4 regions of the Pseudomonas sp. GW823-FHT05G12 genome follow, and region 1 is predicted to be linked to each of the others. Evidence: riboswitches for the same ligand, from Rfam matches in the RefSeq annotation. Region 1 holds a riboswitch; each other region holds the start of a gene.

The links. A riboswitch is a leader RNA that binds a small molecule or an ion and turns the genes downstream of it on or off. The one in region 1 is predicted to bind cobalamin.
Region 2: linked by a shared signal. The riboswitch ahead of AC3RCM_RS12335 (CbtB domain-containing protein) and the one ahead of AC3RCM_RS17730 (ABC transporter substrate-binding protein) in region 1 are both predicted to bind cobalamin.
Region 3: linked by a shared signal. The riboswitch ahead of cobW (cobalamin biosynthesis protein CobW) and the one ahead of AC3RCM_RS17730 (ABC transporter substrate-binding protein) in region 1 are both predicted to bind cobalamin.
Region 4: linked by a shared signal. The riboswitch ahead of cobO (cob(I)yrinic acid a,c-diamide adenosyltransferase) and the one ahead of AC3RCM_RS17730 (ABC transporter substrate-binding protein) in region 1 are both predicted to bind cobalamin.

The regions. Positions count from the first base shown of each region.
Region 1 is NZ_CM179501.1:3,871,464-3,875,896, reverse strand. It holds gene AC3RCM_RS17740 (ABC transporter ATP-binding protein) at 1-245, opposite strand, end outside; gene AC3RCM_RS17735 (FecCD family ABC transporter permease) at 242-1,258, opposite strand; gene AC3RCM_RS17730 (ABC transporter substrate-binding protein) at 1,258-2,268, opposite strand; cobalamin riboswitch at 2,380-2,577, opposite strand; gene AC3RCM_RS17725 (acetyltransferase domain-containing protein) at 2,606-3,772, opposite strand; gene AC3RCM_RS17720 (TonB-dependent receptor) at 3,881-4,433, opposite strand, start outside.
Region 2 is NZ_CM179501.1:2,728,529-2,732,961, reverse strand. It holds gene AC3RCM_RS12350 (alpha/beta fold hydrolase) at 1-226, opposite strand, end outside; gene AC3RCM_RS12345 (LysE family translocator) at 248-877, opposite strand; gene AC3RCM_RS12340 (GNAT family N-acetyltransferase) at 1,001-1,480, shown strand; cobalamin riboswitch at 1,600-1,822, shown strand; gene AC3RCM_RS12335 (CbtB domain-containing protein) at 1,916-2,104, shown strand; gene AC3RCM_RS12330 (CbtA family protein) at 2,114-2,800, shown strand; gene AC3RCM_RS12325 (cobalamin biosynthesis protein) at 2,800-3,186, shown strand; gene cobM (precorrin-4 C(11)-methyltransferase) at 3,221-3,973, shown strand; gene AC3RCM_RS12315 (DUF1272 domain-containing protein) at 4,040-4,282, shown strand.
Region 3 is NZ_CM179501.1:2,611,745-2,616,177, forward strand. It holds gene AC3RCM_RS11860 (ATP-binding cassette domain-containing protein) at 1-692, opposite strand, end outside; gene AC3RCM_RS11865 (hypothetical protein) at 864-1,226, opposite strand; gene AC3RCM_RS11870 (glyoxalase superfamily protein) at 1,223-1,600, opposite strand; cobalamin riboswitch at 1,701-1,917, shown strand; gene cobW (cobalamin biosynthesis protein CobW) at 2,018-3,085, shown strand; gene cobN (cobaltochelatase subunit CobN) at 3,089-4,433, shown strand, end outside.
Region 4 is NZ_CM179501.1:4,680,350-4,684,782, forward strand. It holds gene bluB (5,6-dimethylbenzimidazole synthase) at 1-417, opposite strand, end outside; gene AC3RCM_RS21370 (cobyrinic acid a,c-diamide synthase CobB) at 414-1,709, opposite strand; gene cobO (cob(I)yrinic acid a,c-diamide adenosyltransferase) at 1,706-2,317, opposite strand; cobalamin riboswitch at 2,438-2,658, opposite strand; gene AC3RCM_RS21380 (C40 family peptidase) at 2,781-3,314, opposite strand; gene AC3RCM_RS21385 (C40 family peptidase) at 3,455-4,093, opposite strand; gene hda (DnaA regulatory inactivator Hda) at 4,221-4,433, opposite strand, start outside.

The DNA of each region.
Region 1 (4,433 bases):
CGGCGGCGGGGCATCTGTGCCAGTGGCTCACCCAGGAGCTGCACGCTGCCGCAGGCGGGTTTGCGCAGCCCTGCCAGCAACTTCAACAGCGAGGACTTACCCGAGCCGTTGGGGCCGACGATGCCCAGGGTTTCACCGGCGACAACGCGAAGGTCGATATCGCTGAGCACGGTATTTCCGGCCAGTTGCAGCCCCAGCCCATGGCAGGCCAGCGGAGGGATGCGAACAGCTGCCATGGCGGTCATGGGCGCCCCCGACGGCTGACCAGAATCAGCGCGAATACGGGGGCACCGATCAGCGCCGTAACCACGCCCACCGGGATCACCTGGCCGGTGATCAGCGTGCGCGAAAGAATGTCTGCCGCAATCAGGAACAGCGCACCGCCCAGTGCGCTGGCGGGCAACAGACGGCTGTGCCCGGGGCCGAGCAGAAGGCGCAGGGCATGGGGGATAACCAGCCCGACAAAACCGATGGCGCCGACAATGGACACCATCACAGCCGTCACCAACGCTGCGCAACTGATCAGCAGCAACTGGGTGCGCCGCACCGGGATGCCCAGCGAGGCGGCCGAATCGGCACCGAAGGTGAAGGCATCCAGCGCACGGCGATGCCACAGGCACACCAGCAAGCCGAAAACCGCCACCGGTACGGCCAGCCACACCGAAGGCCAGCGCACGCCGCTCAGGTTGCCCAGCAGCCAGAACAGGATGCCGCGCGCCTGTTCGGCGGTGGCCGACTTGGTGATCAGGAAGGCGGTCAGTGCATTGAACAGCTGCGAGCCGGCGATACCGGCAAGGATGACTGGTGCATTGTTGCTGCTCGGGCCGGCCGCGCGGGCCAGCACCAGCACCAGGGCGAATGCGGCCCCGGCACCGATGAAAGCCCCTGCGGACATGCTTAATGCCAGGCTACCCAGGCCCAACAGGCCGACGAGTACCGCGCCGGTCGAGGCGCCGGCAGACAGCCCCAGCAGGTAGGGCTCGGCCAGTGGGTTGCGCAACATCGCCTGCAGGATGACACCGCAGGTGGCCAGCCCAGCGCCGCAAGCGGCCGCGACCAGGGTGCGGGTCAGGCGGTAGTTCCAGACGATGCCGGCGTCGATCGGGTCCACCGGGTAGGCGGCTTGCCACAGGTGGTTGGCCAGCACCTGGCCGACCACGCTGGGCGACAGGTTGGTTTCGCCAATGGCGGTACCGGCCAGCAGGGCGACCAACAGGGCGGCCAGGGCAACTGCGATGCAGGGTAACAGGCGGATCATCACGGGGCTGCTTTACCGCTGGCGAAGGCCGTGGACAGCGTCTGCACGCCGCGGAACAGGCGAATGCCGGCCTGCATGGCGTCGGCGTCCAGGATAATGATGCGGTCGTGCTTTACCGCGTCCATGTTGCGGGTTACCGGGTCACTGCGCAGGAATTCGAGCTTTTTCTGGTAGTCGTCGGCGGGGAAACGGCGGCGGTCCATGCGCGCGATGATCAGCCAGGTCGGATTGGCCTTGGCCAGGGTTTCCCAGCCTACGCTTGGCCATTCTTCGCTGGACTCGACCACGTTGCGCACACCGAGGGTGCGCAGCATGAAGTCGGCGACACCCTGGCGGCCGGCCACATAGGGGTCGATGTCCAGGTCGGCGCTGGAGAACCAGAACAGCGCCGAAGTTGCCGACAGGTCCTTGCCGGCCAGTTGTGCCCTGGCGCTGTCGAGGCGCCCTTGCAACTCGGCGTTCAGTGCCGCGCCGCGGTCCTGAACGTCGAAGATCTCGGCCAGTTCGCTGACGCTCTTGTAGATGCTGTCTACCTGGAACGCTTGCAGGCGGGTGCCGTCTGCACCGACCAGGTTGTCCTTGCCCTCGCAGTCCGATGGCAGCACGTAGGTGGGGATCTTCAGCTCATCGAACTGCTCGCGGGTGGCGACCACGCCCTGGGCACCGACCATCCATTCAAACTGCGCCGCGACCAGCTGCGGGCGCTTGCCGACCACCGCCTCGAAGCTGGGGTCGTTGTCGGCCAGGCGCGGCACCTTGGCGTTCACCGCCTGGTATTCCGGCAATACGTTGTTGAACCACAGCGAGGTGCCCGCCAGCTTGTCACCCAGCCCCAGGGCATAGAGCAGCTCGGTACCGGCCTGGCCGATGGTGACGGCGCGCTGCGGCGCCTGGGCAAAAACCTGCGGCTTGCCGCAGTTGTCGACCGTCAGCGGATAGTGGGTGGCAGCGGCCTGGGCCAGGCCAGTGAGGCTTAGGCCCGCGAGCAGGGTGGCGAAACGGGGCAGCATGCTGGGCGATCTCCTATCGGACAGTTCTGGTGAGGAACGCACGGACAGGCATCGCCGAGCCCCAGCGGGTGGCTGGGGCAACACGGATGGCCAATCCCGGACACCCCGCCGGTTGGTGAATGTAGGCCGGCAGGTCTCCTGACTGGTGCGTCACGGCCCGGCTCCGGCCTTCCCGGGCGGCAGGCCCAGTGGCATCGATGGAGCAGGCTCGGCACCTACAGTTGCGGGGGCAGTTCCGATTGGCCTGTATTGGCAGGCCTGGGATTCCCTGTTAGTTCCGTGGTGGAAACCGGCGGCCCGCATGGTAGACCATCGCGCCGCCAGGTGAAAACGCTTTTCAGAAGTACTTCAGCCAACGGATGTCGCGGCGACGCTGCTTCAGGCGGGCGAACCCGCGCACCGGCAGGTACAGCGCAACCGCCAGCAGCACCGCGCCCAGCCACACCGCTGCAATACCGTCGAAACCGAAGTAGTCGCCATGGTTGAGCCCGAACAGCGCCACGCAGGCCAGGTACAGCAGCTTCAGCACATACAGGTGCAGCAGATAGAAGAACATCGGTGCCGCACCGAACACCGCCAGGGCAGTGATCCAGCGCGCCTGGCCGGCCCGTTCGAACGCGCGCAACAACAACAGGCCGCAGCCCAGGGTCAGGGTCAGGAACAGCAGCGACGGTGGGTATTTGGTGATGTTGAAGAAGCTCATCAGGGTTTGCATGAAGGTTGGGTAACCGCTCCACGGTGCCTCACCGTAACCGTTGAACATGCGCAGCAGGACAAAGCCAAGCAGCGCGAGCAAACCCGCCACCAGCAGGTGTTGCTGGCGTTGGCCGGCATCGCTGCCGCGGGCGAACCAGGGGCCAAGGCCGTAGCCCAGGGCGATGACGCCGATCCACGGCAGCACCGGGTAAGACGTGCGCAGGTGCAGGTCTTCGGAAAACGCCAGCCAGCCGCGATCATGCAGGATTGCCCACGGCACATGCAGGGCTGAATCCACGCCAAAGTGCAGGCCGTCGAGCAGGTTGTGGCCGGCGACGATGCTGGCGCCCAGGGCGAGCAGTGCGGCGCGCGGCAGCCACACCAGCAGCGACAGGGCGATCATGCTGACGCCGATGGCCCAGATCACTTGCAGGTAGATCACGCTGGGGGGCAACTGGAAGGTCCAGGCGAAGTTGACCAGGGTGAACTCCAGCACCACCAGGAACAGCCCCCGTTTGAACAGGAACGCCGAGACGTCGCCACGGCCCTGATGCTTCTCGCCATACAGCCAGGCCGACAGGCCGGTCAGCAGGACGAACACAGGCGCACACAGGTGGGCGAGGGTGCGGCTGAAGAAAAGCGCCGGTTCCGTGGTGTCGATGGCCATGGGGTCGCCGACCTGGCGGTGCAGGAGGAAAGTCTCGCGGACATGGTCCAGGAGCATGAACAGGATCACCAGGCCGCGCAGGGCATCGATGCTCTGCAGGCGCTGGGTGATCAGAGTGGGCGTGGCGATGGCGCTTGTCATGGGTGGACGCTAATAGTAATGAATTTCATATAGAACGTTATCTTATAACCAGCAGATGAAGGGTTGGTAGCGGTTTTTGTGCATCGGTGCTGTGAAGGGGTATTCAGGTCAGAAGCTGTAATCCACCGTCGCGAAGTACGACCGCGGCATCCCCATCAACCACTGCTGGCCGCTGAACGCCGACTGCACATACTCGCGATCGAACAGGTTGTTCAACTGCAACCCCAACTTCACATCCGGCAACACCTGCCAGGCGATGTTGGCATCGACCACGGTGTACCCGGGGGCGCTCTGGGTATTGGCGGTATCGGCATAGCGCTCATCCACATAGCGCGCCCCAATGCCGGCCTCCACCTGCTGGCCGAAGCCTTTGCTCAACCAAAGGTTGGCGGTACGCCGTGGCACGTTGGCCGGCCGGTTGCCTGCCCGGTCCTGCGGCATGCCGCCGACCATTTCGTCGAAGTCGTCGTACTTGGCGCGTACCAGCGATGCGTTGGCCGATACCTGCCACTGATGGGCCAGGGCCAGCTCCAGCGTCGCTTCCAGGCCATCGGAGGTCTGCTGCCCGGCTTGTTGCTTCTCGTGCGTGATCGGGTCGTCCACCAGCAGCTTTTTCTTGACGATGTGGTAGGCGGCAAGCGTCCATTCGCCACGTCCCTGC
Region 2 (4,433 bases), 1.1 Mb from region 1:
TCCAGCCGCGAAACACCCCACCATGATCACTGTCCCCATGACCCTGAACGTCGCAAAGCCACAGGTCGAAATGCTCGCCCAAGCGCATCAGCAACGGTTGGTAGGCCAGGCAACAGAAGCCGTTGCCATGCAGAAAGTGCAGCAGTGGTTTGCCACTGGCCGGAGTTCGCCAGCCACGCAGGGTGAAACCTTCGGCGCATTCGTGGGACCAGGGAATCAACTGCATCGGCTTACTGTACTCTCGGGGTCAGGAAAACGCTGATTCTACAAATAGCAGCGGGTACAGGGAAATCACCAGCAACAGGGCCATCACGACATTGAACAGCATCAGCCAGCGCGAATTCTGCAACAGGTTGCGCAGGGCGCTGCCGAACATCACCCATACCCCCACGCTGGGCAAGTTGACCAAAGCGAACAAGGCCGCAATGACGATCACGTTGGTTACATAGCCTTGCGCTGGCGTGTAGGTGGTAATCGCCCCTACCGCCATCACCCAAGCCTTGGGGTTGACCCACTGGAACGCCGCCGCACCCCAGAAGCCCAGCGGTTTGCGGGCACTGGACGCGGCCGTGCCGACCGGCCCGGAAGTGGCGATCTTCCAGGCCAGGTACAGCAGATAGGCGGCGCCAGCGTAGCGCAGCACCGTGTACAGGGGTGGCCAGGCCTTGAATACCTCACCCAGCCCCAGGCCGACGGCCAGCACCATCATCATGAAACCAAAACTGATACCCAAGGCATGAGGGACCGAGCGGCGCACGCCGAAGTTCACCCCCGAGGCCAGCAACATGGTGTTGTTGGGGCCCGGGGTGATGGAAGACACAAAGGCAAACAGCACAAAGGCGGTCAGCAGGTCGGCAGAGGCAAGCATGGCGGGCATTCCACTTTCTTTATTGGTGCTGTCACACTAACGGAGCGCCACTCCCAGCAACCGATACAGTTCGATTAAATTACGCAGATACACATCACTGTACCGACAATCCGGATCAAGGAAGCCGTCACCATGAGCCTCACCATTCGCCCTGCCGTTCGTACCGATGCCGAGCAGATCCTCACCTTCATCACCGAACTGGCCGAGTACGAACGCGCGCGCCACGAGGTGGTCGCCACCCTTGCCGACATCGAGCACAGCCTGTTCGACGAAGGCAGCACTGTGCACACCCTGATGTGCGAGCGTGATGGCCGTGCAATTGGCTTTGCCGTGTACTTCTACAGCTACTCGACCTGGCTCGGGCGCAATGGCATCTATCTGGAAGACCTGTACGTAACCCCCGAGCAACGCGGCGATGGCGCCGGCCGGCAGTTGTTGCAGCACATTGCCCGCGAAGCGCTGGCGAACAACTGTGGGCGTCTGGAATGGAGTGTGCTGGACTGGAACGAGCCAGCGATCGGCTTCTACCAGAAACTGGGGGCCGAGGCGCAGGATGAGTGGGTGCGCTACCGCCTGGATGGCGACAAGCTGGCGGCATTCGCCCGCGGGTGATCGCCCGGTTTCTGCACTTCTGCCTGCAGGAAGAAGACTGCAGGCCTGAGCCTGCCGTACCTGCTGTTCAACGGCCTCGCGCGCTGTATGACATTGACGCCAAGCCCGCCCCATGCTCTCCTTATGCCTCGCGTTCAGGTGCCCCTCAGGGGGTGAAACGGGAAACCGGTGCGTCCCAGGCCCTTCAGCAGGGCCGGACAATGCCGGTGCTGCCCCCGCAACGGTAAGCGAGTGAAGCGTCTGTACCACTGTGCCTCGTAGTACGGCATGGGAAGGTGACGCGTTCCAGGAGCCCAGCTCTTCCTCGCAAGCCCGGAGACCGGCCTGGCGTTCATGAACACCCCGCGGTGGGCGGGCGCTGTTGCATTCCCTTGGGCGACCACGTCCGGGGCTGCCGCGCTCGCCCATTGCCCACAAAAAGCAGAGGATCGCGTCATGCCCGTCACCAGCGCCAAACAACACAGCCTTGCTACCCCCGTTACGCTCAGCCAACGTGTAACCATCGCCGTCGGTGCCAGCTTGCTGGGTCTGTGCCTGGTCTACTTTGCCGGGTTCTCGCACATCGAGGCCGTGCACAACGCCGCCCACGACACCCGCCACAGCGCCGCCTTCCCCTGCCACTGAGTACGCCTGATGATCACGCGCATTGCCCGTACTGCGGGATTCAGCGGGCTCCTTGCAGCCCTGTTGCTGACCTTGCTGCAAAGCTTCTGGGTGGCTCCGCTGATTCTGGAGGCGGAAACCTACGAGTCCTCGGCCCCGGCCGCACACCACGAACACGGTGGCGAAGTTGCCGCTCATGAACACAGCGCCGAAGCCTGGTCGCCGGAAGACGGCTGGCAGCGCGTGCTGTCCACCACAGGCGGCAACCTGGTGGTTGCGGTCGGCTTCGCCCTGATCCTCGCCGCCCTGTACAGCCTTCGCGAACCCAAACGCGCCGCCACTGGCGCATTGTGGGGGTTGGCTGGCTTCGCCGTGTTCTGCCTGGCCCCAACCCTGGGCTTGCCACCAGAACTGCCGGGTACGGCGGCCGCCGACCTGGGGCAACGCCAGACCTGGTGGGTCGGTACAGCCAGTGCCACAGCGCTGGGCCTGGCCTTGCTGGTGTTCGCCCGCCACTGGTTGCTGAAGGCGCTGGGCGCCGTGCTGCTGGTCATTCCTCATGTGATCGGTGCACCGCAACCCGAGGTGCACGAAAGCCTGGCCCCTGAAGCATTGGAAACCCAGTTCAAAGTCGCCTCCTGGCTGACCAACGCCGCCTTCTGGCTGGCCTTGGGGCTGCTCAGCGCCTGGCTGTTCCGCCGTTCCAGCCAGGCTTGATGCCTGCCTTCTATGCCGGTTTTGGCTGCCGCCGGGGTTGCCCGGCGGATACCTTGCAACGCTTGCTGTGCCAGGCCCTGGACAAACAGGGCCTGGCATTGGCTGACCTGCGCGGCATCGCAAGCATCAGCCTGAAGGCCGACGAGCCCGGCTTGTTGCAACTGGCAGAGCACCTCGGTTTGCCGTTGGTGCTGTACCATGGCGCGCAACTGCAACCCTATGAACCACTGCTCAGCCACCGCTCCGCCTTTGCCCACAGGCACAGTGGCTGCTGGGGCGTAGCCGAGAGCGCGGCACTGGCCCTGGCCAGCCAGCGGCAGGGTACGGCCAGGCTGCTGCTGACGCGCCAGGTACTGGGCCCGGCGACGCTCGCCCTGGCCTGCTGAGCGTTTCGCCCCCTCTTTCTTGCCAGGACTTTGCATGACCATCTACTTTATCGGTGCCGGCCCCGGCGACCCGGAGCTGATCACGGTCAAGGGCCAACGGCTGATTCGTCAGTGCCCGGTGATCATTTATGCCGGTTCACTGGTACCCGCCGCCGTGCTCGAAGGCCACCAGGCCGAAACCGTGATCAACAGCGCCGAACTGCACCTGGAACAGATCATCGCTGCCATGCGCAGCGCACACGAAAAAGGTCAGGATGTGGCCCGGGTGCACAGCGGCGACCCCAGCCTGTACGGCGCCATCGGTGAGCAGATTCGCCACCTGCAGGCGCTGGGCATCGATTACCAGATCATCCCCGGCGTTACCGCCACGGCAGCGAGCGCCGCCCTGCTCGGCTGCGAGCTGACCTTGCCTCAAGTGGCGCAGACGGTGATCCTTACTCGCTACGGCGACAGCTCGCCCATGCCGCCGGGTGAACAGTTGGGCGACCTGGCGCGCCATGGCAGCACCCTGGCAATTCATCTGGGGGTCAAGCACCTGTCACGCATTGTCGATGAGTTGATGCCGCACTACGGCGCGAACTGCCCGGTTGCGGTGGTGCATCGGGCCACCTGGCCAGACCAGGATTGGGTGCGCGGCAACCTCGGCGATATCGTCGAACGCGTAGCGGCCAAGGATTTCCGGCGCACGGCGCTGATCCTGGTAGGCCACGTCCTGGGGGATACACCGTTCGCCGAATCGGCCTTGTACCGTGCCGGGCATGCCCACCTGTACCGCCCTGGCGACTGAACATTGCCAGCCTTGCCTCGGGCGTAGCAGACTCCGGGTTCCCGCCTGCGAACAGGAGTCATGCCCATGCTGGAACTACGCCCCAACTGCGAGTGCTGTGATGCCGACCTGCCGGGTGACAGCCCCGACGTTATGATCTGCTCCTTCGAATGCACGTTCTGCCGTGCCTGTGCCGAAACTCGCTTCCAAGGCCGCTGCCCGAATTGTACCGGGCAGTTGGTAGCCCGCCCGACGCGGGTCGGTCAGGCATTGGCCAACAACCCTGCCTCCACGCTGCGGATACACAAACCGCACGCCGCCTGCGTCTGAACAACTGCAAAGCACCGGCATCACCGCTGTTTCAGGGTGATGTCTTTCCTGTTTCTTGTAGGACTTTTCAACAATAAGCACTGGGGATTTCAACACTTCTATACTCGGCATTACCAAACCTCGGGAATGGTCGTATCGTGCAGCGCTTCCG
Region 3 (4,433 bases), 1.3 Mb from region 1:
GCTTTTTGCGCACTATAGAGGCTGTAGTTGCCACCATAGGCCTGCAAGCCCAGGCTGGATAGTTCGACAATGCGTGCCATGTGCGCCAGTAGGCTGCGGTCGTGGCTGATCACCAGCAAGCCACGGTCCCAGGCTTCGATCATGCTCAGCAGCTGGGCTCGGGCGTTGCTGTCCAGGTGATTGCTTGGCTCGTCGAGGATCAGGTAATCGGCATCGCTGAGCCACGCGCCAATCAATGCCACGCGCATGGCTTGGCCACCGCTCAGGGTTCGTGCGGGCTGGCGCCAGTCGAGTTGACCCAGGCCATTGCCCTGAAGCTGTAGCTGCAATTGCTCGCGCATATCCCAGCGCTCGCCAACGGTGTCGAAATCCTGGGGCTTGATGCTGCCTTGCTCGATGCGCTCCAGCGCCGCAATCACCGGCCCCACTTGGGCCAGGTCGGCCAGTGTGGTGCTGCGCTCGATGACTTGCTGGTCCAGCAAATGGACAGGCCCGAGGCGCCGACAATGGCCGCTGCTCGGTTCACGCCGGCCGGCAAGAATCTGCCCTAGCAGGCTTTTGCCCACGCCATTGCGCCCGACCAGGCCGGTGCGGCGTTGGTCGAAGGTTTCGTTGAGGTTGCTAAACAGCGGCCTGCCATCAGGCAAGGCCAAGGAGACGCTGTCCAGCGTCAGAATCGACGTGTTCGTCATGCACAACTCCACAAATGCCGCGACATCTCCGGAACGAACCGGAGGCTGAAGACTGGCCGTCGAAAGGACGGCGGCATCAATGGCGCATTGGACGAACACCTCGTCATTTAGAGAATGCGTAGCCTAACGGACCGTCTGGGGCCGGGTAAAGCACCGGCTGCCGGTTGGGGCTCAGCGCTGCGTCTGCAAGCGCTTGGCCCAGTCTGCGCCGTGGCCGTGCGCGCAGGCTTCTTCACTGTCGAATCGCACATGCCAGGCCGGATGGTCCAGCTGAATGCCGGCTTGCTCCAGCGCCAGAGCGGTAAGTGCCAGCATGCGCGCCTTCGCATCACCGACCACGGCCGCTGCCTTGTCGGCCTCTTGCTCGAATACCCAGGTAATACGCAGGCTGCTCGGAAAGTCCTCCGGGTTGAGGCGATGGGTTAGCCAACAGAAGCCGACAATCTCCGCCTTGGCGGTTTCGCAGGCATCGGTCAGGCACGCGACCAACTCCCGCTCCAGGCGACCCATTTCGCGTTTGCCCAATGCCTTCACGGGTTGGCCTCGTCATCGATCTGCTGGCAAAAGCGCAGGCGGTTGCCGAACGGGTCCCACACCTGCATCTGCAGGCCCCAATCCAGGCGCTCGGCCTCGGGCCGGGCGAAACCGTACTGTTTACCCTGCAATTCACGCTCCAGCGCGTGCAGGTCGTCGAGGCGGGCGAACACGGTCGAGCCAGGGCAGGCATCGCCATGGTGCTCTGAAAGGTGCAGGATCAGGCCATCACGGTGGATCTGCATGTACAACGGCAAGTCCGGGCTGAAGCGGTGCTCCCAGTCCAGGCTGAAACCCAGGAAATCGAGGTAGAACTCCTTGGCCTTGTCGATCGAGAATATGCGCAGTACAGGTATGGCGGGGGCGAAGGGCATGGTGCGTCCTTGACCGTGGATAAGGCGCCACTGTAGCGCACTTGCGCCCAGCGTTGTCGACCGGCCCCGCAGCAATGGTTGACCACCCGCCAGCCACTGCGTAGCCTTGCCACTTCGAGGTTCTTCGGCCTTGCCGAAGCTAAGACGGGAACGCGGTACAAGCCGCGGCTGCCCCCGCAACTGTAAGCACCGACAACGGATCGACACAGCCACTGCGCCAGCGCGCGGGAAGGCGTCATCCCGCCAGCCCGCTGTTCGACTGAACGGGGACATGGAACGGTGCAAGCCAGGAGACCTGCCTCGTCACGTTTTCGACTTTCAACCGGGCGGGGTGATCCGGTGGCGAACAAGCCCGGCCGGCCTGGCCTGCGGCTGTCGTCCTGCATGCCCGCGCCACACTGCCAAGGGCAATGCGACATGAAAACACTGGCCAAGCTCCCCGTCACCATCGTCACCGGCTTCCTCGGATCGGGCAAGACCACCTTGCTGCGCCACATGCTCGACAACGCCCAGGGGCGCCGCATTGCGGTCATCGTCAACGAATTCGGCGAACTGGGCATCGATGGTGAAATCCTCAAGCAGTGCAGCATCGGTTGCACCGAGGAAGAAGCCAGCGGCCGCGTCTACGAGCTGGCCAACGGCTGCCTGTGCTGCACCGTGCAGGAAGAATTCTTCCCGGTGATGCGCGAGCTGGTAGCCCGCCGTGGCGACCTCGACCACATCCTCATCGAAACCAGCGGGCTGGCCCTGCCCAAGCCATTGGTACAAGCGTTCCAGTGGCCGGAAATCCGCAACGCCTGCACCGTCGATGCGGTCATCACCGTGGTCGACAGCCCGGCCGTGGCCGCTGGTACCTTTGCCGCCTACCCGGACCAGGTCGATGCCCAGCGCAAGCTCGACCCTAACCTGGACCATGAATCGCCCCTGCACGAGCTGTTCGCTGACCAACTGGCCAGCGCCGACCTGGTGGTGTTGAACAAGGCCGACCTGATCGACGCCGAAGGCCTGGCCAAGGTGCGTGCCGAGGTGGCCGAAGAACTGCCGCCGGCGGTGAAAGTGATCGAGGCCAGCAGCGGCAAGCTGCCACTGGAGGTGCTGCTGGGCGTGGGTGCCGAGTCCGAGGCGCATATCGATGGCCGCCGAACCCACCACGATTCGCACCACGATGGCGACGATCATGACGATCATGACCACGACGCCTTCGACTCCATCTCCATCGACCTGCCTGAAGCCGACGAAAGCCTGCTGCTCGATGCATTGACCCAGTTGGTGGTGGAGTTCGGTATCCTGCGCGCCAAAGGCTTCGCCGCCATCCCGGGCAAGCCGATGCGCCTGCTGGTACAAGGCGTGGGCACCCGTTTCGACAAGCACTTCGACCGCGCCTGGCGCGCCGACGAGCCGCGCATCACCCGCCTGGTGCTGATCGGCCAGGACCTCGATGCTGCCCAGCTGGAAGCGCGCCTGCGCCAGGCGCTGGGCGCCTGACCCATGCACCTGCTGCGGACCCAGCCCGGTGGTTTCGTACCGGATGACAGCATTGCCGACCTCGGCCAGACACCCGCCGAGCTGGTGATTCTCTGCAGCGGCGATTCACACCTGGCATTGCTCGCCGACACCGCCGAGCAATTGCCCGAAGACTTTCCCAGCCTGCGCCTGGCCAACCCGATGCAGGTGCAGAACCATGCCTCGGTCGACCTGTATGTCGACCAGGTGCTGCGCCACGCCAAGGTCATCCTGGTGTCGCTGCACGGTGGCGTTGGCTACTGGCGCTACGGCGTCGAACAACTGGTCGAGCTGGCCGCCCGTGGCGTCCAGCTGATTCTGGTGCCGGGCGATGACCGCCCGGACCCGGAGCTGACCAGCCTGGGCAACGTCCGCGGTGAGCAGGCCGAGCGGCTTTGGCATTACCTGCGCCAGGGCGGCAAGGCCAACGCCATCAACCTGTTCAACTGCCTGGCCAGCCAATGGCTGGGCCGCGACTATGCCTGGGACGAGCCGCAGCCTTTGCCGCGCACGGCGGTCTATCACCCCGCCAAGGGCAGCGCGACACTCGAGGACTGGTACCCGCACTGGCACCCCGAGCAGCCAGTGGCGCCGCTGCTGTTCTACCGTTCGCACCTGCAAGCGGCCAATACCGCGTTCATCGACGTGTTCTGCCAGCGCCTGCAGGCTGCCGGCCTGAACCCGTTGCCGATCGCCGTGGCCAGCCTCAAGGAAAGCGCCTGCCTGGAACAGGTCGAAGCCTGGCTGGACGAGGTCGGCGCCGAAGTGCTGGTCAATACCACCGGTTTCGCCTTGTCCAGCCCCGAGCGCCCCAACCTGCGCCCGTTTCGCCGCGACATCCCGGTGCTTCAGGCAATCTGCGCGCAGGACAACCAGCCAGGCTGGGAAGCCAGCGAGCAGGGCCTGGGCGCGCGCGACCTGGCCATGCACATTGCATTGCCGGAGCTGGACGGGCGCATCATCACGCGCCCGGTCAGCTTCAAGGACATGGCCTGGCGCAGCGAGCGCAGCCAGTCCGACGTTGTCTGCTACCGCGCCCACCCCGAGCGCATGGACTTTGTCGCCGAGCTGGCCCGCCGCTGGGTCGAGCTGGCCCGCCTGCCCAATGCCCAGAAGCGTGTGGCATTGGTGCTGGCCAACTACCCGACCCGGGATGGCCGCATTGGTAATGGCGTCGGCCTGGACACGCCCGCCGCCGCACTCAACATCCTCAAGGCGCTGCAGGCCGAAGGCTATCCGCTGGCCGAGTTGCCGGGCAGCGGTACGCAACTAATCCACCAGCTGCTCGGTGGGGTGACCAACGACCTCGACCACCTCGACCAGCGCCCCT
Region 4 (4,433 bases), 810 kb from region 1:
GTTCTGGATGGCACAGGCCAGCGAGGCCAGGTCCATCTCCGGCAGGGTGCGGCGGCCGAAGATGTGTGGCTCGCGGTTGTCCATCAAGGCCGCCACCAGCAGCTCGGCACAATCGTTTATGCCCTCCACCTTCAACTTCATGAAGGCATCGGATCGCTCGCCCAACGCTTCGGCCGTGCGTACCCGCTCCGCTTCCACCAAGGCCTGGATGCGCCCGCGCAGGTCACGCTGGGTGATGCGGATAAAGCGCCACGGCTGCATAAGCCCGACACTGGGCGCCTGATGCGCGGCGGCCAGCAAGCGGCCAAGCAGTTCGGGCGCCACCTGGCCACCCGCAAAATGGCGCATGTCGCGGCGCTCGCCGATGACCCGGTAAATGGCGGCGCGCTCGGCGTCGCTGTAGGCGTGATCATTCATGGTCGCAACAGCGCCGCCGCCGCATCCGGGCAGGAAGGGAAATAGAAGTGCACGTAAGAGGCCGTCAGCCGGCCCAGACGATAAACCGCCTCGTTGCCCCGCCCGCCGTTGGGGCTCAGACCCCGGGCGATCGGTTCCAGCGCAGTGCTGGTCAGCGAATGGTGATAGGTGTGACCGTGCAAGGTCCCCTCCGGCAGCTCCACCGCCTGCAGCGCCAGGGCAGCCAGGCGCTTCTGCATGGTCGCCTCACCCGGCAGCAGGCCGAGAAGTTCGGCACGTTCGCCGGCCACATCAGTCAGGGCATCGAGCAGGTACAGCATGCCGCCGCACTCGGCCAGCAATGGCTTGCCCTGCGCGTGGTGGGCGCGGATCGCCTCGCACATCGGTGCGTTGGCGGCCAGCGCATGGTGATGCAGCTCAGGATAACCACCCGGCAGATACAGGCTGTCTACCGCCGGCAGTTCGTGGTCGTGCAGCGGCGAGAAGAACACCAGCTGGGCACCTTGGTTGCGCAACAGGTCGAGGTTAGCGCCATAGATGAAGGCGAACGCCTCGTCCCGCGCCACGCCAATGCGCACACCGGCCAGCGAGGCAACGCTGGCTTGCGGTTCCGGCTCGGCAAAGCTGACTGGCGGCGGCAACGCCGCATCGCAACTGGCGCCCAGCGCTTCGGCGGCAGCGTCGAGGCGGGTGTCCAGGTCATTCAGCTCGCTGGCCTGCACCAGGCCCAGGTGGCGGCTGGGCAGCTCGATGCCGCGCTCGCGGGACAAGCCGCCATACCAGCGCAAGCCCTCGGTCAGGCTGCCTTCGAGCAGTTGCGCATGACGCAGGCTGCCTACCCGATTGGCCAGCACGCCGGCGAACGGCAGATCGGCCTGGTACCGCGCCAGGCCCAGGGCCAGGGCGCCGAAGGTCTGGGCCATGGCTGTGCCGTCGATCACCGCCAGCACCGGCACGCCAAAGTGGCGCGCCAGGTCGGCGCTTGACGGGGTACCGTCGAACAGCCCCATCACCCCTTCGATGAGGATCAGGTCAGCCTCGCCAGCAGCTTCCCACAGCAGACGACGGCTTTCCTCGGCACCGATCATCCACAGATCCAGCTGATACACCGGCGCGCCACTGGCCCGTTCGAGAATCATCGGGTCAAGAAAGTCGGGCCCGCATTTGAACACCCGCACCTTGCGCCCGAGGTTGCGGTGCAGGCGGGCCAGCGCAGCAGTGACGGTAGTCTTGCCCTGGCCAGAGGCCGGCGCCGCGATCAACACGGCGGGGCAGTGCCGCGATCGACTCACAGTTCGACGCCTTTCTGTGCGCGGATACCGGCCTGGAAGGCGTGCTTGAGCATGCCCATTTCGGTCACGGTGTCGGCCAGTTCGATCATCTCGGGCTTCGCAGCGCGGCCAGTGACAATCACATGCTGCATGGGCGGGCGGGCCTGAATGTCGGACAGTACCTGGTCCAGGTCGAGGTAACCATGTTTGAGGGCGATGTTGAGCTCGTCCAGCACCACGAACTGTACACCCGGGTCCTGCAGCAACTGGCGCGACACCGCCCAGGCGGCTTGCGCAGCGGCGATGTCACGCTGGCGGTCCTGGGTTTCCCAGGTAAAGCCCTCGCCCATCACGTGGTAGCGCACCTGTTCGGGGAAGCGACGGAAGAACAGCTCCTCGCCGGTGCTGTTGCGGCCCTTGATGAACTGCACCACACCGCATTGCATGCCGTGGCCCAAGGCGCGCGCGAGCATGCCGAAGGCCGAACTGCTCTTGCCCTTGCCATTGCCGGTCAGCACCAGCAGCAGGCCACATTCGTTAGGGGAATTGGCGATGCGTTCGTCGATGACCGCCTTCTTGCGCTGCATGCGCGCCAGGTGGCGTTCGTCGCGTTCGGTGGAATCGCTCATCAGGGTTCTCCGCTGGCTGGCACCACAGCAATGCGCGGCGACAGGTAATAGGCAGGCAAACGGAGAACGCGCAGAGGCCATGGCTGGGCGCCACGGTGCACCGCGCATCACCCTCCGTGATGCCGTTGGCAGTATCAGGCCGGTCTCCGGGCTTGTGAGTGGGCCTTGGCCCTGGCCTGCGCGCCTTCCCGGATGCTGGCACCCAGTGGCCCTGCGCGGCCTTTTACTCATCCACCGTTGCGGGGGCAGCGCCGGAATCGCGCCATGCTGGCGCCCACCGGCTTCCCAGTTTCACCCTGCCCAGTCGGGGCTGGCAGGGCACCTGAAACACGCCGCGAAGGTTAGAGGGTTGCACCGGGAGCGTCAATCGAAGCGGGTGGTCTGGCGGGTGAGCAAAACACCTTGAATCCAGGCAGCCGGTATCGGCCCCGAGCCCGAGGGGGCCGCTAGACAGGCATGGACATCAAGGGTTCTGTGCCAGATGCCCTTGCGGAATCACCCGCTTGGCCTGCAGGTAGGCCTTGGCCCAGTAGCTGTTTGACAGGTAGTCCAGGCGCACGGTGCCACCGGTGGAAGGTGCATGTACGAAGCGGCCGTCCCCGACATAGATGCCGGCATGGCTGACCTGCGAGCCGCCACTGGTGGCGAAGAACACCAGGTCACCAGACTGCAGCGAACTGACATCCACCGTCGGTGCGCGCATGACAATCATCTCTCGCGTCGAGCGCGGCAGGCTGATGCCAGCAGCATCACGGTACACATACTTGATCAGGCCGCTGCAGTCGAAGCCGGAGTCCGGGGTATTGCCCCCCCAACGATAGGGCGTGCCTACCAGACCAATGGCGCGAATCAGCACGTCATCGGCAATCGGTGAAGGACTGGGCTGGCTATAGGTAACCTGCGGCTGTACCACAGGGGCCGGCGCAGGCGCACGGCTGGAGCATGCAGCCAGCAAGGCTGCCAAGGAGAGAAATGCGAAGCGCGCCATCTTTACCATGGCCAGAACATCCTGTCTGAGACCGCTGCGCTGCAGCCGAAAAGAGTTGAGAGTTTAGATTAGACGCTTTCTGTAAATGCGCACGGCGGCGAGCTTTTTTTCAAAGCATCACCGCCGCGGCAGGGTACATCATTTTGATATCAGTTGCGCGCGATGTTGGTCGGCGCCATGGCCAAGGCGCGCTTGGCTTCAATGAAGGTCTTGCTCCAGTAGCGATCACCGAGGCTGTCGATGCGCACACCGCCACTGCGGCGGCTGCTGGAATGGATGAACTGGTTGTCACCCAGGTAGATGCCGGCATGGCTTACCCGGCCGCGGCCATTGGTGCTGAAGAACAGCAAGTCACCTGGCTTGAGCTTGTTGCGGGCCACTTTCGGCGCATCGACGTTGATCATTTCACGCGTGGAGCGCGGCAGCGTCATGCCCGCCTCTTCGCGGAACAGGTAACCGATGAAGCCACTGCAGTCGAAGCCAGACTTTTCCGAGGTACCACCAAAGCGGTAGCGGGTGCCGATCAACGACATGCCGCGCTCGAGAATGCTGTCAGCCAGAACCGGCAATTGGTAAGGCTTGCCGCCGGAGAAAGACGCCAGGTCATCTTCGGTGGCCAGCTCTTCCGGCTCGCCGAATACCGACGAGGAAGAGGCCTTGGCCTTGATTGCCGATTGTGCAGTGATCGGGGTGTGATCCTGGGGCTGAGATACCGGGCCTTGGGCCGCGCAGCCAAAAAGCAGGGTCACGAGTGCGAGTGGCACGAGGGGTGCGAAGCGCTTCAGCATGGGCACGACCGTGTCTGTAATCCTTTAGAAGGGTGAAACTATGCCCTCTATCATGGCCATTTGCAAATTTTATCGAAAAAGATGTGACTTTTTTGTTTTACCGCTCTGGCCCAAGGTTTTCAGGGGGTTACCAGCCGAGGGTTTCCTTGAGAAACGGAATGGTGAGCTTGCGTTGTGCCTGCAGCGACGCCTGATCGAGGCGCTCGAGCAAGTCGAACAACGCGCTCATGCTCCGCGCGCCACGGGTGAGGATGAAATGGCCGACTTCGTCGGTCAGGTGCAGGCCACGGCGCGAAGCTCGCAGCTGCAAGGCGCGCAGCTTGTCTTCGTCGGACAGGCC